3 regions of the Glaciimonas sp. Gout2 genome follow, and region 1 is predicted to be linked to each of the others. Evidence: predicted binding sites of a transcription regulator. Region 1 holds the regulator's gene; each other region holds the start of a gene.
What was found. The regulator sigma-54, encoded in region 1, starts transcription at its own class of promoters, with help from an activator protein. The targets are predictions, from matches to a motif close to TGGCANGNAANCTGCTTT.

Region 1 (10,596 bases):
GCAATTCCGGCGCCAGTTCGTGGACATGGTGCAGCACGCGCAACGCCGATGGCGTGTTGGCATAGGTGATGACCAATGCCGCTGCCCGATGTATCCCGGCTGCGACCAGACTTTCCTTGCGTGACGCATCGCCGTAGGAAACTTGCGCGCCAGCTCCGCGCGTTTCAATCACGCGATCTGGATCGAGATCAAGCGCGTGATAACCAATCCCTTCTTCTTCAAGTAACGTGGCCAGACTTTGGCCACTACGGCCGAAACCGGCAATAATGACGTGCTTCTTGGTCGACATGGTGCGGGTCGCCAATTGGGTCAGCGCTAGCGATTGCATCATCCATTCGTTAGCGGAAAGCTTCATGACGATGGCGTCTGATTTATTTAAAATAAAGGGTGCAACCAGCATCGACAGCACCATCGATGCGAGAATTAACTGGATCAGCAGAGGATCCATCAAATGCAAGCCACCGGCCTGACTCAACAGCACAAAGCCAAATTCGCCCGCCTGCGCCAAGGCCAAACCCGTTCTTAGTGCGACACCGGTAGTAGAGCCGAAAATTTTTGAGAGCGCCGCAATCAGGCCAAATTTAAGTAATACCGGCCCGGACAACAATAGCAATACCAGCCACCAATGTTCAATGACTAGCCGTATGTTGAGTAACATGCCGATGGTAATAAAAAACAGGCCCAACAAGACGTCACGGAATGATTTGATATCCTCTTCAACCTGATGCTTATATTCGGTCTCTGAAATCAACATACCCGCGATAAAAGCGCCAAGCGCCATCGACAAACCAGCGCGCTCGGTAATCCATGCGGCGCCTAAAGTGATCAGCAGCAAGTTGAGCATGAACAACTCTTGCGAACGCCGTCTGACGACAATCTGAAACCAGCCGCGCATGAGTTTTTGTCCGATGAAAAGCAACAATACGAGCACGATCACCGCTTTGGCGCTGGCCCATCCCAGCGTTGCGGCGAGGTCACCGGAATTTTTTGCTAAAGCGGGAACGATGATCAGTAACGGCACCAGCGCCAAATCCTGAAATAATAAGACGCCGATGATGCGGCGTCCGTGTTCTGTCTCCAGTTCCAGCCGCTCAGTCAACAGTTTTGAGACGATGGCGGTGGAGGACATGGTCAGCGCAGCACCCAATGCGAAGGCGGCTTGCCAGCTGATATTGGTCAGTTGCGGCAATATATAGGCGACCATCCAACCAAACAACATTGTCGCGCCGATCGTCAACAATACCTGCGCCATGCCAAGTCCGAAGACGATCCGGCGCATCGCTGACAGTTTGGATAATGAAAACTCCAATCCGATGGAGAACATTAAAAACACGACACCGAATTCCGCCAGCGTATGCGTGGTTTCATTGTCCTCGGCAAACCCAAGTGCGTGCGGGCCGATAAGTATACCGACAGTCAGGTAGCCCAACATTGGTGGCAAGTGGAACATACGAAACGCCACGACACCTAATACCGCGGATCCGAGTAACAAAATAGTCAGTTCTAAACCAGAAAGCATGCTTGCTCAGTTCTTAATTAATTAACAATAAAAAGAATTTCACGACTTAATCTACACAGCGATGGTGTTGTATGTCGCATTGCATTGTCTTAAATGATACGGACAATTTTTGCGATTGATAATTCGTTTATACCTTAGAAATCAGTGTCATTGATGCCAAAATCTTTTGGCCGCATTTGCGTAATGAACGTTTATCGCAAGAGACATTCCGGTGGTGACTCTTCAGAGGCCGAGAATATTCCACATAAAAACAAGACACTTTCTCTGCGATTCAGGCTGGTTGTCTCCTAGCCTGCTGCAATACAAAAACTGATAATTCCGGGGCTGGTTCACGCTATGTCCCGCCAATGAATGCGTGGCGTCAAATTGCCGCAAAAAACTGGCTTAAACGTAACTGAAGCCGTTTTAAGCCAGCCAAAAACTCCCGCCGACTTTGTTACTAAAGCCGTTTAAACGTACGCCAATGCGACGCACGGGTTCGCTTGCGACCTATTAAAGAAAATTGTTACCATCATGCAAAATACGTTCACGAAACTATTTCTATGCGCCACGATTGGCGCGCTATTCTCAGGACCGCTACACGCGAAAGAGGTTGAGCCGACCAGCATTACCGTGCTCTTACGCGCCACCATTACTTCACTAGAGTCGCAACAGCAATTACCTAAAAGAACCTCCGCTGCACTACACCAATTAGAACAAATTGCACCGCGTCTCAATGCAATATTTCCTGTGCCGATGACGTTTTCAGCCGATGAGATAGCCGCAATGGAGCGGCACAATCTGACGCGCTATTACGCAATCGATACCAGCGGTAAGTCAAACGATGCCGTAAATGAAATGTTGGCGGATTTAAGAAATAACCCGCTAGTCGAGTCGGCCCAAGTTGCACCGGAATTAGCACGTCAAGACGAGAATTTTGTCGTTGCTGGGGTGCCGAAAACAGATGCAAAACAAAGTACCGCAGGATCCAACGCCACTCCCGATTACACTTCGCGCCAGCTTTATATGCAAGACGCAACGTCTAAAGGCGGATTTAAACTGGGCGGCTTGAATGCGATTGCGGCGCGCGCTTATCCTGGCGGTGACGGGGAATACGTACGCATTATCTCAACTGAATGGAACCATTGGTCTTATGATCACGCTGATTTGCCTCGTCCCTTTCTGCAACACGGGGAAGTGGCGGAGCGCGCCCCGAACTCCCATGCCACGATGAGTGCGGGAATTATGTTTTCGAAAGACAATGGTTTTGGTACCACAGGATTTGTGCCAAAAGCGCAAGCAGGCTATAGCAAATTTTCTCAGCCAGGAGGAGGAAGCTTGTTTAAGCTGGGCCAACATTTACAACCAGGAGACGTGGTCCAGGTTGGCATCCATTTTGGGCCGCCGTTGCCCATTCCAATTGAAGTCTGCGATAAAGAAAATCGTTACGCTTGTTTCTTACCCATTGAATCGGTTCAATCTGTGGCCGATGAAATTAGCTACCTAACGCAAGAAAAGGGGGTGCATGTCATTATTGCTGCCGGCAACGGCAATATCAACCTCGATCACCCTTATTTTAAGGGTCGATATGATCGCAATCTGAATGACACTGGGGCTATTTACGCCGGTGCGGCAAATCCGGGAAGTGGACAACGCGCCAGTTTCTCAGAGTATGGAAGCCGGGTTGATCTCTTCAGTTGGGGCGGAGACGTTACAACCACGTCATGCAGCGGTAAAGACTGCTCCAACGACATTTACAGCCATACTTTCTCCGGCACGTCTTCCAGCAATCCGATCATCGCAGGTGCTGTCGCACAAGTTCAAAGTATTGCATTTGCCCACGGACTCGGGGCTATTTCACCTAAAAAAATGCGCCAGGTATTGGTAGATACGGGACATCCGCTGCCGTCTCCTGATGCGCAGCGCCCGATTGGCATGCAACCGGACGTGCAAGCTGCGGTTGAGTTGTTGTTAAATAAAGGCGAGCCGCCGGTAGATATTGATGTACCGGAAGCGGTTGTCAAAGCAGATATACATGCTGTTTCAACCACCAGCACCTCCTTTGCCTATCAACTGGACGGTAGTAAAAGCCAAAACGCGACGACGTATCAATGGAAAATGTTGAGCGGTCCTTTTTCGCTACGCCATGCAAATAAAGCCATTGCCGAAGCGGTCGTGAACACACACCAGACTGGCGAAAGCATCTATCAACTCACCATTACCAACAAAAAGGGTGTGCAAAGCAGTTCCACCATGAAAGTAAGTGTAGTAGCCACGAACGTAGAAATTGTCGGTCCGACGTCAATCGTACAGGGGCAAGCAGCGAATTTGAAGGCCGCACCAAACTTTAAAGGCGAAGCTGGTACACCCCCGGTGTATAACTGGAAAATTCAGGATGCAACTGGTGCGGGAGTGTTGCAAGGCGCGCAGCAGGAATTGACGCTTTCAACATTAGCCGCCGGCAGTTATCAGGTAACAATTGATGTCTCCAGCAGCCATGGCGGACGTAAAGCGCACGCTGAGCAAAAAATTACTGTGAAAAAGTCGGAAGAAAGTCGACCACCGGTCGTCGTCGTTAGCGGTCCCACGCAAGCAACAAGCGGCACTTCGGTGAAGTTAGACGCTGCGGGCTCAAGCGCTGCCGATGGCGGCAAGCTAGCTTATAGCTGGAAAGTATCGCCTCCACTGGCATTCATAGCGGATGGCGCGCAACTCACTTTCACTGCTCCTACACTGGCACAGGAGACACAGTATCACTTCACCGTCACCGCAAATGACGGAAAGTTGAGCGCGCAGAAGAACCACACCGTAATAGTGAAAGCAGATGACGTTGCACCAATACCAGTGGAAGAATGCAAACCATTGTGGAAGCAAAGTCAGAGCTATCAAGGGGGAGATATGGTCCAGCATAACGGTCGCATCTATCTTGCAATGTGGCATTCGCAACGGGAACCGGGCGATCCGGCTTATACCGATACCATCAATCAAGGTTGGGGCTTTGAGTGGGCTGATCGTGGGGCATGCAACCATTAATGGTTTGATTGCGCTGTCGTGCTGGTACGCAATCTCGCTCATCAAGTATTCACCCGGCATCGCTAGGCGAGCCTGCGATGGGCAGGATAAGCATCTAATACTGTGTAACAGCGCATAGAAATGCGTCAATCCTGATGTGGAAAACATGTTTGCTTAGTTATTGCTCAACAATTGTATTATTGATAATTAATTTAATAATTAATTTAATAATTAAAATGATTATCCGACACTGTACGCAACACCACCGTGCAATATGTCGATATTAATTGCACCATAATGACACTGGCAAGTTTTTTGCTTTAGGAATTCGTTTATACTTTCGAGATGAGTGTAATCCATGCCAAAATCTTGCCAAAATCTTTTAACGCCAAACGAGCGCTTGAGCTCGCGTGTCAAACGCTACAAATCGAAGCGGATGCAATAATTGCGCTAAAAAACCGTATTTCTGACAGCGCCGGGATGTCTGCCGACAGTGCAATGGGGGCCATTGAAGCTCCCTTTGCGCAAGCGGTCGCACTATTGTTGAGCTGTACCGGTCGTGTCGTTGTTTCTGGTATCGGCAAGTCCGGTCATATAGCCCGAAAAATTGCCTCAACGCTGGCATCGACCGGCACACCGGCCTTATTCATTCATCCCGCCGAAGCCGCCCATGGCGATCTTGGGATGGTGACAGAAAATGACGCTTTTATCGCTATTTCCAACTCCGGCGAAACCGCCGAGTTAATGGCGATCGTGCCGATCGTTAAACGCATGGGCGCGACGCTAATTGCCATGACCGGCAATGACCACTCTTCCCTTGCACAGTTAGCAACAGTTCATCTCAACGTCAAAGTAGACCAAGAGGCGTGCACCCTTAATCTTGCGCCAACTGCAAGCACTACCGCGACCTTGGCGCTAGGTGACGCGCTGGCGGTAGCATTGCTGGATGCGCGTGGCTTTCGTGAAGAAGATTTTGCTCGCTCCCATCCTGGCGGCGCGCTCGGCAGACGCTTACTGACCCACGTGCGTGACGTTATGCGCAGCGGTGCCGATATTCCTGCGGTCACCGCAGAAGTATCGTTATCGGCAGCATTGCTCGAAATCACACACAAAGGTATTGCCATGACGGCAATCGTGGACGATAAATTTCACCCTGTCGGCGTATTCACCGACGGCGATCTGCGACGCCTAATTGAACACGTACAGGACTTTTCCAAGCTGACAATTGCCGACGTGATGCATGCTAATCCGCGTACTGTTGGCCCTGACCAATTGGCAGTTGATGCTGTACAAATCATGGAAGAGTTCCGAATTAACCAGTTGCTGGTGGCAGATGCCGATGGCAAACTGGTCGGTGCGCTACATATTCATGATTTGACCCGTGCCAAGGTGATTTGATGGTAGCCGCCCCCAATACTATTAACATACCCGCAGAAGTCATGGCGCGCGCCGCCCAAATCAAGATGATGATTTTTGACGTCGATGGCGTGTTGACCGATGGTGGCATATTGTTTGGTCCCGACGGAGAGGCAATAAAACGTTTCAATGTACTCGACGGACTCGGCATCAAATTACTCCAACAAGCAGGGATTATCACCGCCATTATCAGTGCGCGCAGCTCAGCCATCGTCAGCCGTCGGGTGAGCGATCTCGGCATTACGCACGTCTATCAAGGCGCGCATAACAAAAATACCGCATTTGCCGCGTTATTGGCCGATACCAACCTTACCCCAGATGTTTGCGGTTTTATTGGCGACGACATCATTGACCTGCCTATTTTGACGCGTACCGGTTTTGCTGTCAGTGTCCCCAATGGTCATCAGGAGGTCAAATCGCGCGTTCACTATGTTACGCAGGCAAACGGCGGGCAAGGCGCTGCGCGTGAAGTCTGTGATTTAATTCTGCGTGCGCAAGGCAAGTACGCCGCCGCTTTGGCACAGTATTTGACCGGCGTCATAGAGGCGGCATGAAAAACCTGCGGTCAACTTTTCGCCTACGCTTCATGCTGCTGCTGACGGTGTGTGTGGCACTCACTCTCGGTAGTTTCTGGATCATGGAAGTGATGCGTAAAAATACAGAGCAATTATTGCCGGGTGCGCCGCGTGTTGCGCCTGATTATTACGTCGAAAATTTTAATTATGTGCAACTCGCACTTAATGGTCAGCCACGCTACAACATCTCAGGTCAACGCCTGACGCACAATCCCGCCGACGATTCATTTGACGTGATTCTTCCCGTCATTCGTAGCCTTGATAAACAACAACCGCCGATGACCTTGCGCTCCAATACTGCCAAAATCGAAGACAACAACAGTAAAGTGAATATGTACGGCAATGTGAACGCAGACCGCTCAGCGACGCCAAAGTCGTCAAAGCTTCATTTGCAGTCCGAGTACCTTCAGCTATTGCCAGATGATGACATTATGACAAGCAACAAAGCGGTCGAAATCACGATCGATCAGTCGAAAATGACCGGTGTTGGTATGTATGCCAATAATGCGACTATGCAATTACGCCTATTAAACAATGTCCGTGGCACCTATCGCGCAACACCGCGGCAGACTAAATAACTCACATGATTACCGGATAATCCTATTGAAGCCATTGTTGCTTTTAGTGCCAGTATCCCCTTTCAGGATTTTTATGAAACGTATTCTATTTTTAACCCTACTCGCGCTGCAACTGACTTGTATTTCAGGTGCCCATGCTGAAAAAGCTGACGCAGATAAACCATCCAACGTAGACGCAGACCAGTTCACGCTGGACGACGTAAAACAAGTAAAGATATTCACCGGCAAGGTGATACTGACCCGCGGCACGCTGATCATGAAAGCCAACAAAGTCGTCGTCACGACGGACCCATCAGGCTATCAATTTGCCACCTTATACGCACCTCCCGGTGGCTTAGCCACGTTTCGCCAAAAGCGCGACGGCGGTCCTGACTTATGGATCGAAGGTGAAGCTGAGCGAATTGAGTACGACGATAAAACTGAAATCGTTAAATTATTTTCGAAAGCGCAAATGCGACGTCTGCAAGGGACCAAAGTCACCGATGTTGTAAACGGCGAATTCATCTCTTACGATAGTCGCGTGGAGTTCTACTCGGTCAGTAACAATGTTTCCGGCAATAGTCAACCTGGCGCGGGCCGCATCAAAGCAGTCATCCAGCCGAAGAGTAAATAAGATGACCTCTACAAATTTAAGCACCTTGATCGTTAAAGGGCTGCAAAAAAGTTATGGCGCGCGCCAAGTAGTCCGCGATGTCTCTTTGAAAGTAAATAACGGCGAGGTCGTCGGCTTGCTTGGTCCTAACGGCGCTGGAAAAACGACTTCGTTCTATATGATCGTCGGTCTGGTGCCATCGGATGGTGGAACAATTGATTTAGATGGCGTTGACATCTCGCGTTTACCGATTCATCAACGCGCGGTGCTTGGTCTGTCTTATCTGCCGCAAGAGGCCTCTGTTTTTCGCAAGCTAACGGTCGAAGACAATATTCGTGCGGTACTTGAGTTGCAGCGGCCAAACGGCAACGCACTGACTAAAGATGAGATCTCGGACAAACTCGATTCGCTGCTGCAAGAATTGCAAATTGAGAAATTGCGAGAAAATCAGGCGTTATCTTTATCCGGTGGTGAACGACGACGTGTCGAAATCGCCCGCGCTTTAGCCACTAATCCGCGCTTCGTGCTTCTTGATGAGCCGTTCGCCGGTATTGATCCTATCGCCGTTATCGAAATTCAACGTATCGTCAGGTTCCTTAAAGAGCGCGGCATCGGTGTCTTGATCACCGACCATAATGTGCGCGAAACGCTCGGCATTTGTGACCGGGCATACATCATCAACCAAGGTAGCGTGCTAGCCAGCGGCAGTCCAGACGACATCATCGCCAATGAATCTGTGCGACGAGTTTATCTGGGTGAACATTTCCGCATGTAACGGATTCAACGGATTCCCTAGCGCCCATGAAACAATCTCTTCAACTCCGTACCTCGCAGCATCTGGCGCTAACCCCGCAACTGCAGCAATCGATTCGATTGTTGCAGTTGTCTACGTTGGAGTTACATCAGGAACTCGAACACATCCTTTCGGATAATCCGTTACTGGAACGTCTAGACGATCCTTTGGATAATTCAGTGCGATTACTCGCCGACGGGGCGATCAGTACCAGCGCCTCAACAATGGATGCGCCACCTGGTGACAGCGAAGTAAGCAGCTCGCCTACAGAGCCCGAGGGCGGTGGTGAAGCCCCTGAGTCTGGCGAAAACAATCAAGAGAACGGCAATACTGACAGCGAATGGAGCTTTGACGACGTTTCCCGAACCTCCAAAGCCCCAGATGATGAGGATTCACGACCACAATTAGAAGCCTGCGAATCGACGTTGCGCGAACATTTGCTCAAACAAATGCGTGAAGCTGTTGATCAGCAACGCGACCGTGCATTGATCGAGTTGATCATTGATGCGCTTGATGAAAACGGCTACCTGGAGGAATCACTAGACGATATTTTTGCACGTCTTCCAGAGCAACTTGATATCGAGATCGAAGAATTGTCGATGGCCTTGAAGATGGTCCAAAGCTTCGACCCAAATGGTGTCGGAGCACGCAACGCGTCAGAATGCCTCGCATTGCAAATCAAAGCATTTCCCAAAGTAGCGTTCGTCACACGCCGACTGGCACTAACAATCGTTGAAGGTTATCTGACCTTATTTGCCCAGCGCGATTTTAATAAAATCAAAAAAGCGCTGGAGTGTGATGATGAAGATTTGCGCGAGGCACAAATTATTATCAAAAAATGTAATCCTCATCCCGGCGCGACCTTTGCTGGCGGTGCGTCAGATTATGTCGTACCAGATGTAATTGTCAGAAAAACAAAAAATGGTTGGCAGGTAATGCTCAACAATGACGTTATGCCAAGGCTTCGAGTTAATGCTCTTTATGCCAACATTCTCAAGCAGGGCAAGAGCGAGGGATCACTTAACTCGCAGCTACAGGAGGCAAAGTGGCTGATCAAAAATATGCGTCAGCGCTTCGATACCATACTGCGTGTAGCGCAGGCAATTGTTGAGCGTCAACGGAATTTTTTCTCACATGGGGCGGTTGCTATGCGACCTCTTGTGTTGCGCGAAATAGCTGATACACTAGGATTACACGAGAGTACTATCTCACGTGTAACTACTCAGAAATACATGCTCACCCCACACGGGATGTTCGAATTAAAGTATTTCTTTGGCAGCCATGTTGCTACAGAGGCAGGTGGAGAGGCTTCCTCAACGGCGATACGGGCGTTAATCAAACAACTGATAGGAGCGGAAGATTCTAAAAGTCCTTTCTCTGACAGCAAGATTGCCGACATGCTCGCGGAACAAGGTATGGTAGTGGCCCGTCGCACCGTCGCAAAATATCGCGAAGCTTTACGAATTCCGCCGGTCAATTTGCGTAAATCTTTATAGCTGTTTGCTTGTTTGCACAAACGTCGCTGTGTTCTGACTGATTGATTTATGGTTGATGAATAAATTGGTGATTCAACACTGAATTAATCGTCCAGGTCCGAACCGCCAACGACACACTTGATAGGAGCGCTGTATGAATTTCACAATTAGTGGGCATCACCTCGACGTAACTCCCGCCATTCGCGAACACGTGCTAAGCAAATTGGAGCGTATCAAGCGCCACTTCGATCAGGTCATAGATATTAGTGTGATCCTGACGGTAGACAAAATCACAGAGAAAGAAAAGCGTCAAAAAGCCGAAATTAATCTGCGCGTTAAAGGCAAAGACCTGCATGCCGAGAGCATTGCGCATGACCTTTACGCCGCCATCGATTTGTTAATCGACAAACTCGATCGACAAGTGATTAAATATAAGGACAAATTGCAGAATCATCAACATTCGGCAATCAAGCATCTACCTGAGGATTTGCCCATCGCAGCAACGTGATGGACGGGGTTCTCTAATGCGGTCAACGTAAGTATTGCTCAATAAATAAATTGAAAAATACTATACTGACAAATGAGCAAGGGCGCAGTTAATGCGCCCTTTGTCATTTTAAAATTATATAACTTACACACGCCCTGCCCGAATATGTT
Region 2 (10,596 bases), on a different contig from region 1:
ATCCGCGAAACATTCGCCCGCATGGCCATGAATGACGAAGAAACAGTCGCGCTCTGCGCGGGCGGTCACACCTTCGGCAAATGCCATGGCGCAGCGTCAGAGGACCACGTCGGCCGCGAACCCGAAGGCGCCGAAATCGAAGAGCAAGGCTTAGGCTGGAAAAATTCCTTCGGTAGCGGCAAAGGCGTCGACACGTTCACCAGCGGTCTCGAAGGCGCATGGACTGCCACACCAACTACGTGGGACAACAGCTACTTTGACACTCTGTTCGGTTATGAATGGGAGCTGACCAAGAGCCCCGCCGGTGCCCACCAGTGGACTCCCAAGAATGGTGCGGGAGCCGGGACTGTACCGGATGCCCACGATTCAACGAAGCGGAATGCGCCATTTATGTTGACCACCGACCTCTCGTTGCGGATCGACCCTGCCTATGAAAAGATTTCTCGCCGCTTTCACCAGAATCCACAAGAATTCGCAGAAGTGTTTGCCAAGGCCTGGTACAAGCTGACCCATCGCGACATGGGCCCGGTCGCGCGTTACCTTGGTGCGCTTGTTCCGAAGGGACAGTTGCTGTGGCAAGACCCGCTTCCGTCAGTCGATCATGAATTGGTCGGTGAGCAGGACATTGCGGCACTGAAAGCTGCCGTCCTCGCATCAGGACTGTCCATCTCTCAACTGGTCACGACTGCCTGGGCGTCGGCGGCAACGTTCCGCGGAAGTGACAAGCGCGGCGGTGCCAACGGTGCGCGCATTCGCCTTGCGCCGCAGAAGGACTGGGAGGTGAATCAACCGGTTGAATTGGCCAAGGTGCTTCAGGCCCTGGAAGTAATCCAGAAGAATTTCAATGGCGCGCAATCGGGCGGCAAAAAGATTTCTCTCGCGGATTTAATCGTTCTGGGCGGCAGCGCTGCCGTTGAGGCAGCGGCAAAAAAGGGCGGCCACGACATCACGGTTCCCTTCTCGCCAGGGCGCACAGATGCTTCACAAGAGCAGACCGATGCGCACTCATTCGCGCCACTGGAACCAGTAGCAGATGGGTTTCGCAACTACCTCCGCAAGGGACTTGAAGGATCAGCGGCTGAACTACTGGTGGATCGGGCTAACTTGATGACGCTCAGTGCTCCCGAGATGACAGTACTGATCGGTGGCATGCGCGCGTTGAATACAAACTTCGGACAAACCAAGCACGGGGTGTTGACCAAACAGTCCGAAACATTGACCAATGATTTCTTCGTGAACTTGCTCGACATGAGCACGAAGTGGCAGAAGTCAACTACGTCTGAAGGCGTATTGGAAGGGCTTGATCGGGCAACAGGCGAACCCAAATGGACAGGTACGGTGGCTGATCTCGTGTTCGGCTCCAACTCCCAACTGCGCGCTATCGCCGAAGTGTATGCCAGCAGCGACGCGCAGCAAGCAATGGTGCATGACTTTGTTGCAGCCTGGACTAAGGTGATGAACCTGGATCGTTACGATCTTGCTTGATTGCAGATAAAAGTCCTGCGATTTCACTGACTAATCGCGCGATAGTTGGCTATGCAGCTATGATTAAAAAGCCCCGAAATTCGGGGCTTTTTTTGTGCGGTGGGAACAGAAAATTATACCGACTGTCGCTGAAAGAAGAGTAAAAGGACTCAACCGGTTGTGCTGAATCCTTTCATCTAAATTGCAAATTGCAAATTGCAATCGACTATACTTTACGACGACGGACAAATACTAAACCTGCTAACGCAACACCAAAAAGTGCGATCGAGCCTGGCTCGGGAACAGCGGTTCTTTCAGTGCCAAGCCACGAAACTATATTGTTAGCGAACGCTGCATCGTCTGCGCCGCTAGTACCGTCTGCACCAATAGAACCATTCTGCCAGTTAGTATCACCAATGAACAGAAGCTGTCCAAGGCCAACGTTATAAACGGCCGCCATACCATTTGCCGTTAGCAACGTCGGGCTCGCTTTCGTTGGATCGACAGCTGACCAGGTATTGAACTTTATATTTGTGACACCGGCCACCAATGCGTTGCTCCCTATAGTTGCATAAGTTCCGTTATCACCGCCGGTATGGATATCTGCAGCGCCAAATAATCCCAGGATGGAGGCTGTCGACACTGACCACGGCCCAGAATCAGAACGATCAGTCACATACACGGCACGCCCACCAGAGTTCAAAAAACTGAGCAGGTTGCTTTGTTCCGTGCCATTTAAAACATTTGTACCGCCATTCATCCATAGCCCAGTCGCAGAACTCACAGCGCTTGCACTGTTGAAATCTGTTAAAGCAACCGTGTCACCAGCTGCTGCAAAAAGGGCGTCAAAGCCCGAACCACCACCGAGGCCACCAAAACCACCAACACCCGAGCGATATCCAATAACGGATGCGCTGGCAGTGCCAACTAGCAGGACACTCATTAACGCCGCAGCTCCGAGTACTTCAAGCGTTCTTTTCAAAAAAATTTTCACTTTTCATTCCCTCAAAATATAAACTCAACTCCGAATAAATCCACGTCTTATCTTATTCAACGAGGATATTGGCTTCACATGCCGATATTCAGAAAAATAGGAAGAACTATGCCAAAACTCTGAGTACGGAGCGTTTTTTGGGTGATTCTCTTTAAGAATCATCTACTTATCTATAACCTCTACATCAGCGCGATTGAGATGTCTGGACAAGCCTGACGCCGAATGTAAAAAATTCCGACACGTTGTTCGTAGCGCCCTGCACGCCCTTCCCCGCTAAGTGATTGATCAATATATCAATGTCTTTAATCACCAGAACTGTCGATGACGCGCAACTAAGACGAATCCAAATACAACACGTCGTCATTTTTGCGAGATAAACACAGGATTGATTAAAGTCATGCCATCAAAATATAAGACATCGCAGCCAAAGCTTTACCGAAATTGTCAGGCCTTATAAAGACGCCATTGGATAAATAAGTCGATCAACGTACCGCCCTGCCGCCAAACAATCAAATCTTCGCAAAATCACACCAATGCTCTATACTGTTTTCGTCCCTACAAAAAAGGGAACGGGTTTAGCAGCCTGACTTATCCAAAGTGCACAAAAAAACGGCGCACTGCCGTTTTTTTGTGCACTCACCTTTGTTGCGCCTTTTTGGGGGGCAATGGTGGGGAGGCTTCGGCCTGCCGGTTGCTTTGGATACTGGTCTGCTAACCCTGCCATTTGCCGCCCACCCCGTTTAGCAGCGGGGCGCGGTTTCATCCTATCCAAGGAGTCCGCAATGTCTCGCACCACCACGTCTAACCTCGCCCACCCGCAATTCGTCACGGCGGCACAATCATGAGCAAGCCGCCAATCACGCCATCCGACGAAGCGGAATTTCCGGAGGCTTATCACAAGCCATTTTCATGGCTGCCTTCTCACCATCAAACAAATCCGCACGCGCAGTTTTTTGCCATGACGGTGGACGTCTGCGAAGGTATCTCGACCTGTATTGATTTGGCGCATTCAAGCAATTCGGATAGAGATACCGATACGGCACCGACGCTCGATATCATTGCCACGGAGCGCTTGTTGCGGCTCGCGTTGATGTCATCGCAGATGCTCACGGAGATGGCTGCGCGTCGGATTGATGGAATGAGCGATCGTGCTAACGTGCCAGCGGCATCAGGCTCTCCCTTAGCTTCTTGATTTGACGCTCCGATCATAGTTGTGATCGGGGCGTTTTATTTACTGGCCATCACGCGATGGCGCTGACGTTTAGGCCGTGGGGTGCCTGCGCGTCCAGCACAGCAAGATCAAGTTAGTCTGAGCTTCAGAAATCATTCTGTACACAAACAAAAGGTCAGCAATGTCGCCGCCCTTTTGCGCAGCCGTCAAATAATTCTGCGGTGACCTCGTGGGTTAAACCCAAGCGATATATCTCAGAATATTAAACTTGTTGTTTAGGGTGTGGTATCGCTACTAGTTTCAAACAATTCACGTACCAGAAGTTTTGTGACTCGAGCATTCATATCGTCAGGTGAAGCGTCGCGCTTATGTCTCAATTCTGCTTGTTCAGCACCTGTTTTGGGTAAAGCTTTTGACATATGCTGAAGCCATGCGACAAATAGATCTGGCATCATAAATGCTTTAATTTTTTCATCAGCCGGCCCTTCGAACACTTTTTTTATAAAGCCCCTAAAGCGCTCATGACTAATATGCGTATTGACACCCTCAGGTAAATACTGACTGAAGCTGGATGGCAATACTTTCTGGAAATGCCTCAGAAAACTCCTTTTTGCGTGAGATAGTCCTTTCACATATCTCAGAAATGCGGCCGGCGAACTGAGTAACACGTCTGCTTGCCGACGTAGCCCGTTTTCTGAGCAGTACCCATATTTTGATCTGTCGCCAGTTAGATAAATTTCCTGTTTACCGTCGGGTATTGCTAAATGTGATATCTCATGTTGTAAGGTTTCCTGTAAGGCAGTGGGGTGATTGATTGGTGATAAAAATGTTGTAGTCGTTAGATAAAGCTCACCCCGTTTCAGGCCATTTTCGTGCGTGTAGGCTAAAACCTCGTCGGCAAAGAGTGCCGTTTCTTGAGGAATGCCTTCTATGTGTTTTTGCATGTTATATCGATACCGTATCCCCTCTGGGCTGACCAACGGCGAGATAATGCGTAATTTATCGATACGCACTGGGGCAGCATAACCCTTAAATTTTGAGAGTATTCGTATGATTTCATCTTTGTACCCTGACGTTATCTTTTCCGGGGCAACGTGAAAATACGCAGCAACTTGCTCCCAAAATGATTCAGGCGCAATCTTTGACCAGTCCAGCAACTGTCCCGTAAGTTCATGGCTGTTGGCATATGCGGCGCTAATATCATCGGCAAAGTATGGTCCAAAAGTATGACGTATTTCGGACAAACCTTTCGCGCGTATCTCGAATGTCCAGCCCGCAGCCCTGGTAACCTCTGAGGTTAAAGGAGGACCAAATACCCTTTTCCATAAGCGCGTTGTGATTCTTTGTTGCGGTTTGACATAATTGATTTCGTATTCGTCACTTAACTGATTCAACGTGTTTACTTTTGTGTTGTAAATATCTTTCAGTTCACTAAAGGTCCGCTGGTTATTGCAAAGTCTTAGGCTCGACTCACAGATATCTTGCAACACCGCGGCCTGCCCTCCAAAATCATCATTGGGCTCACGTGCGAGCCGTAACTTCATTTCGCCCCAAAAATTCGTTAGGCTTAGTAACCGATCTTTTGGTATGCCGTCACCTCCCCATTTAAACGTCTTCATTTCGTTGATTACCCTCGGCGACATTAATTTTTCCCCTTTATTCATTCTCGTGGTTAAAATGAAAAAAAGTTGTGTAATGTGCGGATTATTGTGAAACAATTTTCGAATTTTTTCAACGTCGCGACTCATTTCCAGTCGCAGTAACGGACGCTCATAATAAGGACGCGTTTCAACATCCATTGCAACAAGCTGGTTTATTGCCTTTGTACGCGCGGACTCTCGCGGTAGGGGGGCGATCTTAAAGTTTAGCGCACTGCAACTTGCTTTGGGACCTTCGGGTGGCGCTCGCCTCGCCCTGCATTGTTTTTCTTCAAATTCACCAGCAGAAAGTTCTTCGAATGCATTTTTTCTGTCTGGGCCATAACGATATTGGGTCTTACCGCTCTTATCCTGAAAGCTGAGGACAAATTGATCAGGATTAGAGTTATCAATGTACATCGTCGATGTTGACCAACCTTCTGGTAAGTTGAATCCTTGTTCCAAGGCTTCGTTAAAAGAGACAATAGTCTCAGGAAGACTGGTGACAGGGGTAATCAAATGATTATTTGTTACGTGCCAGTTAACGCCGTCATATTTCATATCAAGGCGTAAGTCTTTTGGAATACCTTCTCCCATAATACGACGCTCCCCGTCGGCTTTGATTTCCTTCTCCAGCAAATAGAATTCGCCTTTAAGCTGTATATACTCGCGGTCTCCTATGCTGTAGACACCGCGCTCTACCTGCTCCGGCGTATGATCAAAAAAACTCTGATACTCAACTTTGCGTACCCCGTTGAGACGTTTGTTGTCATACAGCATCTCAGCTATGCCTGCCGAAGATACGCGTTTTGGAAAGTTTTTTATGAACATCCACAAAATTTGTGGATCTTCATCGATCAAATGTCCATATCCCTGAAGCCATTGCTCAGTCTGCAATTCCAATTTTTCTTCCGATTCATTCCAGAGGTAACTCACTCTTTTTCCTGAATGATCTAACGCCATAACCAGATATATCGGCCCACCATCAGACTTCTGGATGAGCCCTTTGGGAGATAAGTTGTGCGGCACATTGAGGGTATTTCCCTGAACTGAAATTTTGTTCGGGAGCGCCTCGACTATGACGGGCGCGGTATCGAAAAATTCGGAAATACCAGTTCTAAAGTGTAAATCTTCAGGCTTTGTAGCGACGTGCGCGCGCTCCCCCGGTTTGATTTTTTCATCCGCCAGATCGGCCACTGGGCCTGTTTTTGGCATTTGCTCTGATAAATGCTTTTCGACCTGAGATGTCGCAAATTCGTCTGCACTTCCGTAGTTAAAAGCAGCTCGAACAGACGGTATAAGGTACTGCGCCTCGTTTATTTTAATCAATCCGGTGAAACAAAATAGTGCATCTGTTCCTATCGCCATTCCTTGTTCCGCTCGTCCCTCATCGGTTTTTGCGGGCAGTGCGATCATTTCAGCTGTATCAAGGATGGCGATCACGCAATTACCCTCTGGAATCAATCCAATAATGAATTTTCCAAGCGCATAAATATTAGAATGAAAGATTTCTTCAGTCCAGGTCTGAGGATGCGGTTGCGAGGGCGACGTCTGTGGAATTCTTTTATGAATTGCTGCGGGAAATATCTGTAATTCACTCACCACGAAGGCGATTTCGTCTAGATTTGTTGCAAAACCAAAGATCGAGGGAGCCTCGAAGGTGGTGTGATCGGACGGAGGGAACCGAATGCCGCTTGTGAAGCTGGCATGATGCTTGTTCACATACTCCGTGACCCCACCAGCTTGCTGTATTTGCTCCGTAATTTTGGAAACAACGGGTGCCCCCCATGAGCGCTCTTCGGAAAACAAATAATAGTCGGAAGATACCGCGTCGTTTATCGATCCGGTTCGTATGATCAAGCCAGATGTTGCAGTAAATGCAGCTTTATAAGAGATATCAGCGTGTTGCGCGTCATATAAAATTACTCTTGGTAAAAACACTTCCAAATGAGCAACCTTACCTGAACGAATTAAATTATTACGATCGGTTATTGGCAATTGCGCCAAGCCAAAATTATATAAATTATATTTACTGAGTAAAAGTTCTTCTAACGCATTCTTCGATTGCTGTTTGTGAAGCACATTTTCAGTACTCCGATCATTAATAATCCACGAGAAATGCTCCCCCTTTTCCTGGACTGCCTGCATGAGCCGGATCTTTGGAAGTAAGGGTGTCATCAGAGAAGCTAGTCCGGATTTCATCCGCTCAACATGACTTCCAAGACGTTCATTTGGCGTATTTTTTGTAAGCGAATTACAGAAACGTATCAGTGCAGGCGCTGTTGTCAAAGGCCATGCCGCAGGAGACAAATCGATCAAACTATGCAGTCCCGCTTCACGCAGAGCGGCGGGAGTAAGAGCTGACCTGAATTTTGGTGGGAATTGATTAATAAAACCCGCGCCTATGCTCATTAATGTGCCATCGTAACTTAAGTAGGTCGTGTCACGAAAGTCCGGGTCATCAATATTAAGTTGCGCGCTGAGCAAAGGATCAATCGCACGCAATGCCGCCTCGACAAACCACTTTGAGAGCGTGTTCAACCAGTGACGATCGGCGGTATTGAGTAAGGGTACGTGCAGCTCTAGCCGCTTACGAATCGCTGCTTCGGTACGCACAGTAAGCTTGGACAATGCATCCAGCGTTGGGTTAGTTGCCAGTTCGGTGGTCACGCTACTGTGTATGAAATTTTCTAAGGCCTGATCGCCTGATGGCCCATTTATCTGCGCTAAAGCATTGAAGAATAACTGCGCAACCTCGTTCCGCAATTCTGCTTGCGGTCTGGCCGCCTGGGGTTCCGCGGGATCATACGCAGAAACATGATTATCATCCTTGGGATGCTGGGCTTGCATCGCGTATTGCAACACCGTGTACTCGTATTGGTCCACAATTGCATCGCCCCCCCATGTGCGTGATATTAATGGTGCGAACGCGTCCAGGAGTTGATAAATATCTGATTTGTAATTCTGGCGTTCAAGTGCCAGTCCCTTCAATCGTTCGTCCTGCGGAATATTCGCAGGCCAGCGGTGGTAAGCGTTTATCCCGCTCACGATTGCTCCCGTGTCGATCAAAAAATAAGCATCACTTATGTTAAAAGAAGGTTTTGCAGTGTTGGTGATATCGGAACCAGAGGAAGATTCGACAGTTATGTTGGATAGTGCGGTAGAAGTACTTTCATTCCCATAAGGAAGCTCTATTTTGTGCTTTTCGTTACTGGGCCTCCAATAGGCTTCATTAAAATCGTCAAGTCTAGCGCAATCAACACCCGTCATCCGAGGCTTCGGCCACGTCGGCAGGCTGTCGTATACATACTTTCCATACGTTAGCAGGCCGTTTCCGATTTCTCCCAATGAGGGGAGATGTGAGGTCGCGACCGCAGCCGTACCATTGTTCGGGCCTTTAACAGGCGTAGGCAGATTAGGGTCTATAGTGGTATTCGGAAAGCCAGAAAAACGCGTTCCCGTCTGCGCACAATACACTTTTAATAATTGCGCTGGTTTACATGCATTTATCGCTAATAGGACTGCAAACGCGAATCCTGTTTTGTTGATCGGTTCTGTGGTGGCCCGTGCTTCAACACCAGAAACCAATTCAGGAACATCATAAAACTCAGCGTAACCAGCTCGCAATGCATTCATTTCAATTTCTATCTTTTTTTTATTTATTTCTTCGCTTTTAATTTCCATATCAATGCGTTGCCTGCGCGTTTGCCTTGGCGCTTTTGCATAATGGGATGCCTTCACTTTATGCGGTGATGCGTCAAAACCGTTACACCTTGTGACGCGAGCGCTAAATTCGGAAGCAGTACCGTGACGTGTCGTGGAACTCCCGAGAGAAGTTGAAGGCGTTCGGGTAGGAGTGATACGAAACATGAGCATCCTTTGATGAATTTAATGACAGTTAACGACAAACAACTTAGAGGCTGTGAACACTGACTTTTCTACACCTATTACGGCAAATTAATGGTGCATTTTGTGAAGCCATGTCGGTAAAAACTGTTTGGTAATAGCTGAACGAAGATATAAAAATGAAGCTGATGCAGGCTGCTTGTCTCTCGCAAGGAAAAAACCGCAACTACATCCTGCTAGACACAAACGACAACAGCTCAAAGCTACGGTAGGGTAATCATTTAATGCGTTTGCTTCTCTAAATTATCACCGCGCCCTTTATCTGTCGCTAGGACAAGAACGAAAGTTTGATTTGTCATATCCTAGAGCGTTCTGACACACAAAAAACTGCAAGCCTTTCCTAAAAAAATAAGATAATAAGAGAAACAAAAAGGATTTCGCCACAGATAGGTGCAGGCCATCCCGTTGCGTTGGTCGCTTCCGTGAGCCAAGTCCGCTTCCAAACCATTTAAATCCTTCGGTCATTGCATTGCCAGAACTCAATTGAGTGCGGGTGTGCACAAGTGCACCTCAACGTGAATACAATCTGCGTGTTTGTTGAGCCATTTGGCGACATGCCGATAAAGCGCGAAAGCATTATCAATTTAAACATAACTGTTTTACGATAAAGAAACTTGGCTGAGAGCGAGTCGGGACGATGGTATCTTTAACGTGTGGACTATAAAAAATTCTTCGAGATTGAGAGACAGCACATGAAATTACGAAGTAGCCAATCTTTTGCACGACTATTAACGTTAGCTGCGATGACAAGTCTGGGCGTCGCAGGATGCGCTGGAGGTCATATTGACCGCCCTTCCTCACCCGCTAAGGTTACCTTGGCCTGCGCACAGTTAAACGGCATGAACATTCCCGCTACGTCAATCGGCTTGCCAACCACGGGCGCGCTGGTTACCAGCAGCGTAACCGTTCCCGCATCTGGAGCCGGTCCTGCCGCAGTCGGAGAGTATTGCAAAGTGCTTGGCGCTATCCATCCTTTGGACGCGCACGCGCCCAACATTCAGTTTCAGATTAACCTCCCGACCAACTGGAACAGCAAAGCAATGATGTTTGGAGGCGGGGGATATAACGGTACCATCGCGCAAGGAACCGGCAACGTTCCGGCAGGCCCTGTAGACCAACAAATACCACTTGGACGCGGCTACGCAACCTTTGGCAGCGATTCGGGGCATCAGGCGAATGCGAATGGCAGCCGCGATGGGACTTTTGGCATGAACGATGAGGCGCTGAAAAACTTTTCCAGTGATGCATTAAAGAAAACCCATGACACAGCGATCGCCATCATTAAAGCCCGCTATGCAACCCCTATTCAAAAGACTTATTTTGCGGGTGGATCAACCGGCGGACGTGAGGCCTTGATCGCAGTGCAAAACTGGCCAGCGGACTTTGATGGCGCGATCGTTCTTTATCCCGCATGGAACGCTGCC
Region 3 (10,596 bases), on a different contig from region 1:
ATAAAACGTGGTCAACCAATGCAGGGAGAAAAAACTCATGCCGTCGTCTCCGGCTGGCAAAATGGTGCGTTCGGATCCTGCGCTTCAGGCATATTTTTAGCCAGCCGCAAATGATCGTCGGTTAATACGTGTGTCGTGTCACCCCATGCCACCAGGCGCCGTGCCAGCAATACCGATTGGGGAAAATAGCGGCGCACCTGTTCGTTGTCATGCAACACAGCAATCACGGTGCGCTTTTGCGCATGCCATGACTGTACGATCACCAGCAAATCTTCCGTCGTCTTTGCATCCACGGCATTGAACGGTTCGTCGAGCAAAATTAGCTCGGCATCCTGCAACAAAATCCGCGCAAACAAGACACGCTGAAACTGTCCCGCCGACAAACTGCCAATGGAGCGATCAGCAAATCCATCCAGGCCAACCGCATGTAAGGCGGCATCGCCTTTTTCTGACATTGCCTTCGTAATCCCACCAAATAACCCGGCACTTTGCCAATAGCCCAGCAATACGCAATCCATCACTGAAATTGGAAAACCGCGGTCAATCTCAGCTTGCTGCGGCAAATACGCGATACGCTTGCGCGCAATGCTGATGTCGACGCGACCGCTATCGATGCGAACCAATCCTAGCAAGCTTTTCAATAAGGTACTTTTCCCTGCACCATTCGGGCCAATAATCGCGGTCAGTGAACCGGATTCAAAGCTTCCGCTGATATGGTGCAAAGCCGGATGCTGACGATAGGCGACCGTCAGGTTGTGCAACGTTACTGCCGGTTTCATCCTGTCGCTCCCGCCAGTGCCCACCAGACGCCAACCCAAAATAAAACGCACACGGGAAGTACCAGCATTAGTCGAAACCATGCCGAACGCGCCAGCATACTACTGCGCTTTTTATTCATAAGGGAGGACGATTTGATCGACATCTTAGCTTTATATTTACAACAAATTGTTTAGACACGATCGGGCCACAAAAGGGCAAAACCGCGGCAAACCCAAGGCAAAACCAAGTCCGAACCGGCTCTATTTTTGCTCTATGGTCTCTTTACATTCGCCCACTAGTTGCTCTTTGTAATCAGATGAAAGCCAATTGCAACCTAGTTGCAGCGTGCCGATTATAGTGCAACCAAGTTGCATTTGGTGGTTTTAACCGCCACATTTTATTGTTTTTTTTGTGTCAAACCAATCGTTGCCGAATACAAAGCGACTGAACTTCTCCACTTGTCATTAATCAAAATTGCATCACTTCAAAGGCAGTTCAAATTCGGAACACTGCCAATGCAAGAGTGTTCCAAAATAAAACAGCAGTGGTTTTATGTTTGTGACATGGGCAATTTGAAACTGATAAATTTATCCCATAACGGATAGGTGATAGTTAATATCCATGCGGGTTTTCAGCGATTTACGGCAAAAAAATTCCGGCTAATAATCTGCGGAATATTGATTGGCACGACCTTTGCAAATAGGTTGAGTGCCTGTTGCACCTTGGCCTAACGCCAACTTGGTAATCAATTAACTAAAATCCCTTTCGGAGGACGACATGAATCTAGCAGACATCACCAAACTAGGCATTAAAAATCCCTTCAAGCAACGTTACGACAATTTCATCGGTGGAAAATTTGTCCCACCGGTAAAGGGTGAGTATTTTGAAAACATTAGTCCTGTTCTCGGTCGCGCTTTTTGCGAAGTAGCACGATCCAGCGCAGAAGATGTCGATCTGGCATTAGACGCCGCACATGCCGCTAAGCGTGCCTGGGGCCGGACTTCACCTGCCGACCGCGCCAACATCCTGCTTAAAATCGCAGACCGGATGGAAGCTAATCTGGAGTTGCTGGCTATTGCCGAAACGATCGACAACGGTAAACCTCTGCGCGAAACAACATTAGCCGACATTCCATTGGCTATTGATCATTTCCGCTATTTTGCCGGTTGCATCCGTGCCCAAGAAGGCACTGTCGCGACCATCGATGCAGAAACTTACGCTTATCATTTCCATGAGCCTTTGGGCGTCGTTGGTCAGATCATTCCGTGGAATTTTCCAATATTGATGGCAGTCTGGAAAATGGCACCGGCGTTGGCGGCAGGCAATTGCATCGTCCTTAAGCCAGCTGAACAAACACCAGCCTCGATTATGGTGTGGATTGAACTAGTGCAAGATTTGTTGCCACCGGGTGTGCTTAATATTATTCAAGGTTTCGGTCTGGAAGCAGGCAAACCGTTGGCTTCGAGCAAGCGGATTGCCAAGATCGCTTTCACCGGTGAAACTACTACCGGCCGCCTCATCATGCAATACGCATCGCAAAACATCATCCCTGTAACGCTGGAACTAGGCGGCAAATCGCCTAACATCTTCTTTGCTGATGTCATGGATCAGGACGATGCGTTCTTTGACAAATGCCTGGAAGGCTTTGCCATGTTCGCGCTAAATCAAGGTGAAGTGTGCACTTGCCCATCACGCGCGTTGATTCAAGAATCGATCTATGACCGCTTTATGGAACGTGCATTAAAACGCGTAAAAGCCATCAAGCAAGGCAATCCACTCGAAATGAGCACGATGATCGGTGCACAAGCATCGCAGGAACAGCTCGAAAAAATTCTGTCATACATCGACATTGGCAAACAAGAAGGCGCCAAGTTGCTCACCGGCGGCGGTCGCACGCAACATGGCGGTGATCTGGATGCGGGTTATTACATGGAACCAACCGTGTTCGAAGGTAATAACAAAATGCGCATCTTCCAGGAAGAAATTTTTGGACCTGTGTTGTCTGTCACGACTTTCAAAGACGAAGAAGAAGCGCTGGAAATCGCCAACGACACATTGTATGGTCTGGGCGCAGGGCTGTGGACACGCGATGGCTCACGTGCTTTCCGTATGGGTCGCGAGATTCAAGCGGGTCGGGTCTGGACTAACTGTTATCACCTGTACCCTGCGCATGCAGCATTTGGTGGTTACAAGCAGTCTGGTATCGGTCGTGAGAATCACAAGATGATGTTGGATCACTATCAACAAACCAAAAATCTGTTGGTCAGTTATAGCCCTAACGCTTTAGGCTTTTTCTAAAGTTCGCTGCTAGATTGTAATGTGGACTCTGCTTTACCGCCGGTTAAGGCAGAGTTCAATTTTCTTAGGATTTACGCAAAATCGTCCCAGCAACAGCTCAGTAGCAGGTTTATCGCCCCTATTTTACGAAGCTTATGCCGCATTATAAAATTGTGAAGCATAGCGCCGCTGGTGCGGATTTGCGTAAGTCCTATTTTTCACGAAAGGCCTTTCTTATGTCAACTACCCCCGCCCGAGTCGTTGCGACTGAAGCGACGCTAGAATTGCTACAAACGCTAAGAAAAAGACATGGTGCGCTAATGTTTTTTCAATCCGGCGGCTGCTGCGATGGCAGTGCCCCCATGTGTTACGCCCGAGACGATTTTCAGGTTGGCGACGGAGATGTGTATTTGGGTGAACTGGATGGTGAACCGTTTTATATCGGCGCCGAGCAATTCGAATACTGGAAACATACGCAATTAATCATTGACGTTGTCAATGGCAACGGTGGCATGTTCTCACTAGACAACGGATCAGGACGTCGCTTTTTGACGCGATCAAGGCTGTTTAGCGATGAGGAATACGATGCATTGGCAAAGTTGCCCCAACTGCTTGGAAAACAGACAGTATCCTGACCCAAACTAAAGCAGTCTGGTCCGGACTGACGATAGCTAAAATCCGATCAGCAGCTACCAAGCCGGGTCGTTAAATTCCTGCGATTCAGTATTAGTCGCCGTATTTCATGGTTTGTTAATTGTGGTTCATTCATCACGCGTGAATCACCGCCCCGATGATACTAAAAAAGCCACATCGACGCCAAAGAAACGACGCGCGACGTTCAACGCGCTTCTATTGCCGTTGGCATCCTCGGCCAACTTTTAGTTTATATCAGCTAATATCGGCTTATCTCTGCTAATCTCTGTAAATACGTCGTTCGGCTCCGCTTTGGACCGCACGTTTTTTCAAACGTAAAACAGGCCGCCTATGCACCGTCCGATTGTCCGGTTCAGTCACGTGGTAGGGACTAAAACCTACCAATTTCGCGACCTGAAAGACCTGATGGCAAAAGCCACTCCCACACGCTCGGGCGACCATCTGGCGGGTATCGCTGCCGCCAGTGCCGAAGAGCGTGTCGCTGCACAGATGACTCTGGCGGCGCTGCCACTAACCACATTCCTTAACGATTTACTGGTCCCCTACGAAAGCGACGAGGTCAGCCGATTGATTATCGATGACCACGATGCCAATGCCTTCGCCGCCATCCGACACTTAACGATTGGCGACTTCCGCAACTGGCTTCTGAGCGACGCTGCCACAGAGTTATTACTCACTGCGATCGCGCCCGGCATCACGCCGGAGATGGCGGCAGCGGTCTCAAAAATCATGCGCGTCCAGGATTTGATTCTGGTTGCCAAAAAATGTCGCGTCGTCACCCGCTTCCGCAATACCATTGGACTAGCTAACCGTCTATCGACCCGCCTGCAACCGAACCATCCGACCGATGACGCCACAGGAATTGCCGCTAGCATTCTAGACGGCTTGATGTATGGCAGCGGCGATGCGGTGATTGGTATCAATCCGGCCACCGATAACGTCGGGCAAGTCATCAAACTGGTATCGATGCTGGATCAGATCATTCAACAATACCGCATTCCTACTCAATCCTGCGTGCTGACGCATGTCACCAACACGATAGAAGCGATCAACCGCGGCGCTCCCGTGGATTTGGTATTTCAGTCGATTGCTGGCACCGAGGCAGCCAACCAAAGTTTTGGGATCAATTTGAATTTGTTGGATGAGGCGCAGCAAGCAGCGCTTTCTTTGGGACGCGGCACCATCGGCAACAACGTCATGTATTTTGAAACCGGGCAAGGTAGCGCCCTGTCGGCTAACGCCCATCATGGGATCGATCAGCAAACCTGCGAAGCGCGTGCCTACGCGGTTGCCAGAAAATTTAAACCGCTTCTGGTGAACTCAGTAGTTGGCTTTATTGGTCCTGAATATTTATATGATGGGAAGCAAATAATCCGCGCCGGTCTGGAAGATCACTTTTGCGCGAAGTTGTTAGGATTGCCGATGGGTTGCGATGTCTGCTACACCAACCACGCCGAAGCGGATCAAAATGACATGGACGTTTTGCTGACATTGCTGGGCACAGCCGGTTGCAATTTCATCATGGGTGTGCCCGGATCGGACGATATTATGCTGCACTATCAATCGACTTCATTCCACGACGCACTTTACGCCCGACGCGTATTGGGGCTAAAGCCAGCGCCCGAATTTGAAAAGTGGCTGCAAGACATGCAAATATTTTCCGGCGATGGCACGTTAATGCTTAAAGAGGAACTACCACCGGCGTTTAAACACGCCTTGTTGCGTCTGCCGTGATAGCGCACTTGGACAACCGCACTCCCGCAAGCGGCGAGATAATAAGGACAGAAACGAAGGACAGAAACGGGTTAATTAAGTATGACTAAACCAACGGTTATTACCAATCCATGGCAACTCCTGCGCCAATTTACGAGCGCAAGGATCGCGCTCGGCCGTGCCGGAATAAGTCTGCCAACTGCCGTTCAATTGGACTTTCAGCTAGCCCATGCAAGGGCGCGTGACGCCGTGCATCAGATGCTGGATACCGAAAAAGTGGCGCAAGCGCTAACTGACTGCGGCGTTAGTCAACAGAATGCATGCGTTACCTTATCAAGCGTCGCTCAAACCCGGGATAGCTATTTGCAGCGACCAGATTTTGGTCGAAAACTGTCCCCTTCTTCGCATCAGATTCTGGAGGCGTTATCAGCGCCGCTTAAAGATTCAACCACCATAAAAACTCACACTAGCCAGCGGCACGTTGATCTGGCATTCGTAATTGCCGATGGCCTTTCTGCATTGGCGATTGAACAAAATGCAGCAACTTTTCTTGCTACGCTCATGCCGTTGCTAAAAGCCGAAAACTGGTCAACTGCACCCTTTACAATCGTACGTCAGGGACGTGTGGCTATTGGCGATGAGATTGGTGAATTGCTAGGCGCAAAGATGGTCGTAGTGTTGATCGGCGAACGCCCCGGTCTAAGCTCGCCAGACAGCATGGGCATTTATCTGACATGGCAACCGCATGTGGGCTTGACCGATGAAAGTAGAAACTGCATATCAAATATCCGCCCTGCCGGATTAAGCTATCCAGACGCAGCAGGTAAACTACATTATTTGCTATCCGAAGCATTCAGTCGGCAGTTAACCGGGATATCGCTGAAAGATGGCACTATCAACGATCCCACTCTCAAACCGGCATCACGTAATTTTCTAATAGAAAAAGAGTGACGGAAAATCAATTGTAAGCCAATCATATTGACGTATTTATATCGATAAAGAGGCGAAGGTATTAGAGCGTGAGATGGTAAAACTACCAAGCAAGCGAATAACGGGATGGCAGATAACATTAGAATTTATTGCCGAATAATAAAGTCCAGCTTCGTGCATAATCGTCTTATGCAATCATCCAATGACACAAAAGACATCATCACAAACCAGTCGCCACCAGCATCAGAAAAATCTCGGGCGGCGTTAAAAGCGATTGCTACGTTTGAGGGTATTAAGGGGTTGGCCGCTTTAGCCGCTACGCTAGGCTTGCTGGACCTGCTGCACCATGATATTCGCCATCTGGCGATCGAGTTGATCGGTCATTTTGGCATGGACCCAACTGCGCATTATCCGTCTATTTTTCTGCATTACGCCGACGTCTTGAATGACGAAAATCGCCGCAACGTCGCGTTGATCGGATTGGCCTATATATCGCTGCGTTTCACAGAATGTTATGGCCTTTGGAATAATCGCGCCTGGGCGACCTGGTTGGGTGCGATATCGGGTGGAATCTATATTCCTATCGAAATTCGCCATCTTGTTTTGCATCCATCCTTGACGAATGCTGCGGTGCTGGCCGGAAACGTTTTTGTGGTGGCTTATCTGGTGTTGCAAATATGGCTAAAACGCACTGCGGAACGCAACACGCGCTAAAGCTTTTAATGGCTTCAGCGCGTGCGCTCCTTCATCGCAGAATTACTTCATGGTGTTACTTCTGAGTTACTTCACTGAGTAACCTCATCCATCTGTACAGCCGACCATTTATCCAGCATTTAAGTTGAAATATCTTTCAAGTCAGGATGTTGCGGTCGCGAGCCATACCACGCCATGACGAAAAATAGCACCGACAATATGCAAGATCCTACTAACAGGATGAATCCGCCATCCCAGCCCCAATGATCCACGGTGGAACCTAAAAGCGCACTGGCTGCGACTGAACCGCCAAGATAACCAAACAGACCGGTGAAACCAGCGGCGGTTCCTGCAGCTTTTTTCGGTGCCAGTTCCAGCGCGTACAAACCGATTAACATGACGGGCCCATAAATCAAAAAGCCGATAGCGCACAACGCAGCGATATCTATGCCGGGATTGCCAGCCGGATTGAGCCAATACACCAATGTCGCGATGGTGACCAGAATCATGAAGACAATTCCAGTCAAGGCACGGTTGCCTTTAAAGATTTTGTCTGACATCCAGCCGCACAATAATGTCCCAGGAATACCCGCCCATTCGTACATAAAATAGGCCCAGGATGATTTATCGATGCTGAAGTGTTTGACTTCGCGTAGATAAGTCGGCGCCCAATCCAACACGCCATACCGCAGCAAATAAACAAATACGTTGGCAAAAGCGATGTACCACAATAATTTGTTATTTAGTACGTAGCGAAACAGAATTTCCTTAGTGGTCAGTTCTTCTTCGTGGGATTTGTCGTAGCCTTCCGGATAATCGTTTTTATACTCTTCTACCGGCGGCAGTCCACAAGATTGTGGTGTGTCACGCATCATAACAAACGCGAAGATGGCAATCGCTACCGCTACCGCTGCGGGTACATAAAAGGCTGAACGCCAATCATTGAACCAACCCATGCCGAGAATAAAGAGCGGCCCGATCATTCCTCCACCAACATTGTGCGCAATGTTCCAGACCGAGACGACACTACCGCGCTCTTTCTGAGACCACCAATGCACCATCGTGCGCCCGGACGGCGGCCATCCCATACCCTGAACCCAACCGTTGATGAACAGCAGCGAGAACATGATTGTGACGCTAGATGTTGCCCAATGACTGAACCCCATCACGAACATGACTGCGGCCGAGACGAGTAAACCGAAAGGTAAAAAGAAACGTGGATTCGAACGATCAGAGACCATTCCCATGAGAAATTTTGATAAACCGTAGGCAATGGCTACACCCGACATGGCGAATCCTAGCTGCCCTCTGGTAAATCCTTGCTCTATCAAGGCTGGCATTGCCAATGAAAAATTCTTACGCACCAGATAGTAACCAGCGTAACCAAAAAAAATACCCAAAAAAATCTGCCAGCGTAAGCGGCGATAAGTGGGGTCAATTTTTTCTTTGGATAATAAGGCTTGATGTAACGCTGGGCGAAAAATATTGAACATTATTTTGTTGTCTCCGATACGGTTGGCATTTATGCAAATAGTTGACTTCAATTACATGACGCAATGCCATTTCATGCGGCAAGGATTCCGTTGGTCGCTAGCGCGCCACACGTTTCAAATCGATATTTGCACAATGATGGCAAAATGTTCACATGAGAACAATTTCCCAATAGAAATATAACACTCTATCCGCAGTTACTCGGCTATAAATGTTCGATTACGAACATTTAAGTAATAAAGCTATCATTAACGCGCATGTAGAATTACCTCTCTACGAACAATGGCGACGTGTTGATAGCGATGTAATAACATATACGTGATAGGCGAAATAGAGGGAGCGACGGAGAGTAAAGCGGGGGAACATAGGCTGTTTAACCATAAAAGTGCAAACAACAAAAAAGCATACTGCAGTCGTCAAGCTTTCGACCACCCGATTGCTGTTTTAATTATTTAGCTTATTTACATCGATACAAACTGACAGACGCCCAATAAAGGAAGAGACATGACTGCTGAATACCAACACCAGGGAAACATCGCCCTTATCACTATTAACAATCCACCCGTGAACGGCATGGGTTTGATAACCCGCACGGCGATGGTTGATGGCATACAAAAGGCGCTCAGCGATGACGCGGTCAGGGCGATTGTTATTACCGGTGCAGGTCAGGCCTTTTCTGGCGGCGCCGATATAAAAGAATTCAACTCGCCAAAAGCATTAGCTGAACCGTCATTACATACCTTGATCAGCATTGTCGAAAACGCTACCAAACCTGTAGTAGCGGCGATCCATTCTGTCTGCATGGGTGGCGGCCTGGAATTATCGCTCGCATGTCACTATCGGATCTCAACGCCAACAGCAAAAATAGGTTTACCGGAAGTCAAATTGGGTCTGTTGCCGGGCGCAGGTGGCACGCAACGTTTACCGCGTGCGGTAGGACTGAAACTTGCCGTGGACATGATCGTCTCCGGCAATCCGATAGCTGCGGAAAAATTGGCGACGACGGCCCTTTTCGATGCATTGATCATGCCGGAAGCAAATGGCGAATGGATGCCAGCCGTACTCGCTTTCGCCGACAAGATAGCCAATCTGCGACCACTACCTAAAGTCCGGGATCTTACAGTTTCTCATTCTGATTATCCTGACTACCAGGCTTTTTTGCAGACCGCACGCGCGATCGTCGGTGGGACGTCAGAGCAATTTCCCGCTCCATTAAAATGTATTGACGCGATTGAGGCTGCAATCACCAAACCATTCGACGATGGCCTGCAATATGAACGTGACTTGTTTCTTGCGCTGCTACAAACAACCACCTCCAAAGCGATGCGCCATGCATTTTTTGGCGAACGTGCAGCCAGTAAAATTGTGGGGCTTTCTGCGGACACACCACGTCGACCAATTACCTGCGCGGCGGTCATCGGCGCTGGTACGATGGGCGGCGGTATCGCCATGAATTTTGCCAATGTTGGCATCCCGGTCATGATACTGGAAACTAACCCTGATGCTTTGAAAAAGGGTATGGCGATCATTCGAAAAAATTATGAGAACACGCTCAAAAAAGGCAAACTAACGCAAGACAAAGTTGACCAACGGATCGCTCTGATCACGGGCACGCTGGACTATGCAGCGATCAGCGATGCAGACATTGTGATCGAGGCCGTATTTGAAGACATGGAAGTCAAAAAAGCGGTCTTTAAGACCCTCGATAACATCATGAAGCCCGGTGCAATTTTAGCCTCCAACACGTCGACGCTGAATCTGAATGAAATTGCAGCGTCCACCAAACGTCCCCAGGATGTCATCGGCATGCATTTTTTCAGTCCTGCAAACGTCATGCAACTGCTGGAAATTGTTCGCGGTGAAAAGACCGCCGACGACGTTTTGGTAACCACCTTGGCACTGACTAAAAAAATTCGCAAAACTGGCGTTGTTGCGGGTGTCTGCGATGGATTTATCGGCAACCGCATGGTGGAACAATATGTCCGTCAGGCTGGATTTTTGCTAGATGAAGGTTGTTTTCCGGAGCAGGTTGATAAAGCAATTGAACGGTTTGGCTGCGCAATGGGGCCGTTCCGGATG

Region 2: a site for sigma-54 is predicted at 2,555-2,572, ahead of QN379_RS18740 (PEP-CTERM sorting domain-containing protein). Genes of this name have one in related genera too.
Region 3: a site for sigma-54 is predicted at 1,442-1,459, ahead of adh (aldehyde dehydrogenase). Genes of this name have one in related genera too.

What each region holds. Positions count from the first base shown of each region.
Region 1 covers NZ_JASJXA010000004.1:124,724-135,319, reverse strand. Annotated here, with positions in the region: gene QN379_RS05205 (cation:proton antiporter) at 1-1,519, opposite strand, end outside; gene QN379_RS05200 (S8 family peptidase) at 2,033-4,531, shown strand; gene QN379_RS05195 (KpsF/GutQ family sugar-phosphate isomerase) at 4,856-5,908, shown strand; gene QN379_RS05190 (HAD family hydrolase) at 5,908-6,480, shown strand; gene lptC (LPS export ABC transporter periplasmic protein LptC) at 6,477-7,079, shown strand; gene lptA (lipopolysaccharide transport periplasmic protein LptA) at 7,153-7,692, shown strand; gene lptB (LPS export ABC transporter ATP-binding protein) at 7,694-8,446, shown strand; gene QN379_RS05170 (RNA polymerase factor sigma-54) at 8,473-9,960, shown strand; gene hpf (ribosome hibernation-promoting factor, HPF/YfiA family) at 10,094-10,447, shown strand.
Region 2 covers NZ_JASJXA010000035.1:2,162-12,757, forward strand. Annotated here, with positions in the region: gene katG (catalase/peroxidase HPI) at 1-1,485, shown strand, start outside; gene QN379_RS18740 (PEP-CTERM sorting domain-containing protein) at 1,691-2,458, opposite strand; gene QN379_RS18745 (hypothetical protein) at 3,300-3,650, shown strand; gene QN379_RS18750 (hypothetical protein) at 3,905-8,950, opposite strand; gene QN379_RS18755 (tannase/feruloyl esterase family alpha/beta hydrolase) at 9,865-10,596, shown strand, end outside.
Region 3 covers NZ_JASJXA010000003.1:1,907-12,502, reverse strand. Annotated here, with positions in the region: gene QN379_RS03745 (metal ABC transporter permease) at 1-39, opposite strand, end outside; gene QN379_RS03740 (ABC transporter ATP-binding protein) at 36-779, opposite strand; gene adh (aldehyde dehydrogenase) at 1,537-3,057, shown strand; gene QN379_RS03730 (DUF779 domain-containing protein) at 3,273-3,671, shown strand; gene QN379_RS03725 (ethanolamine ammonia-lyase subunit EutB) at 4,021-5,424, shown strand; gene eutC (ethanolamine ammonia-lyase subunit EutC) at 5,506-6,354, shown strand; gene QN379_RS03715 (DUF2127 domain-containing protein) at 6,523-7,047, shown strand; gene glpT (glycerol-3-phosphate transporter) at 7,167-8,519, opposite strand; gene QN379_RS03705 (3-hydroxyacyl-CoA dehydrogenase NAD-binding domain-containing protein) at 9,022-10,596, shown strand, end outside.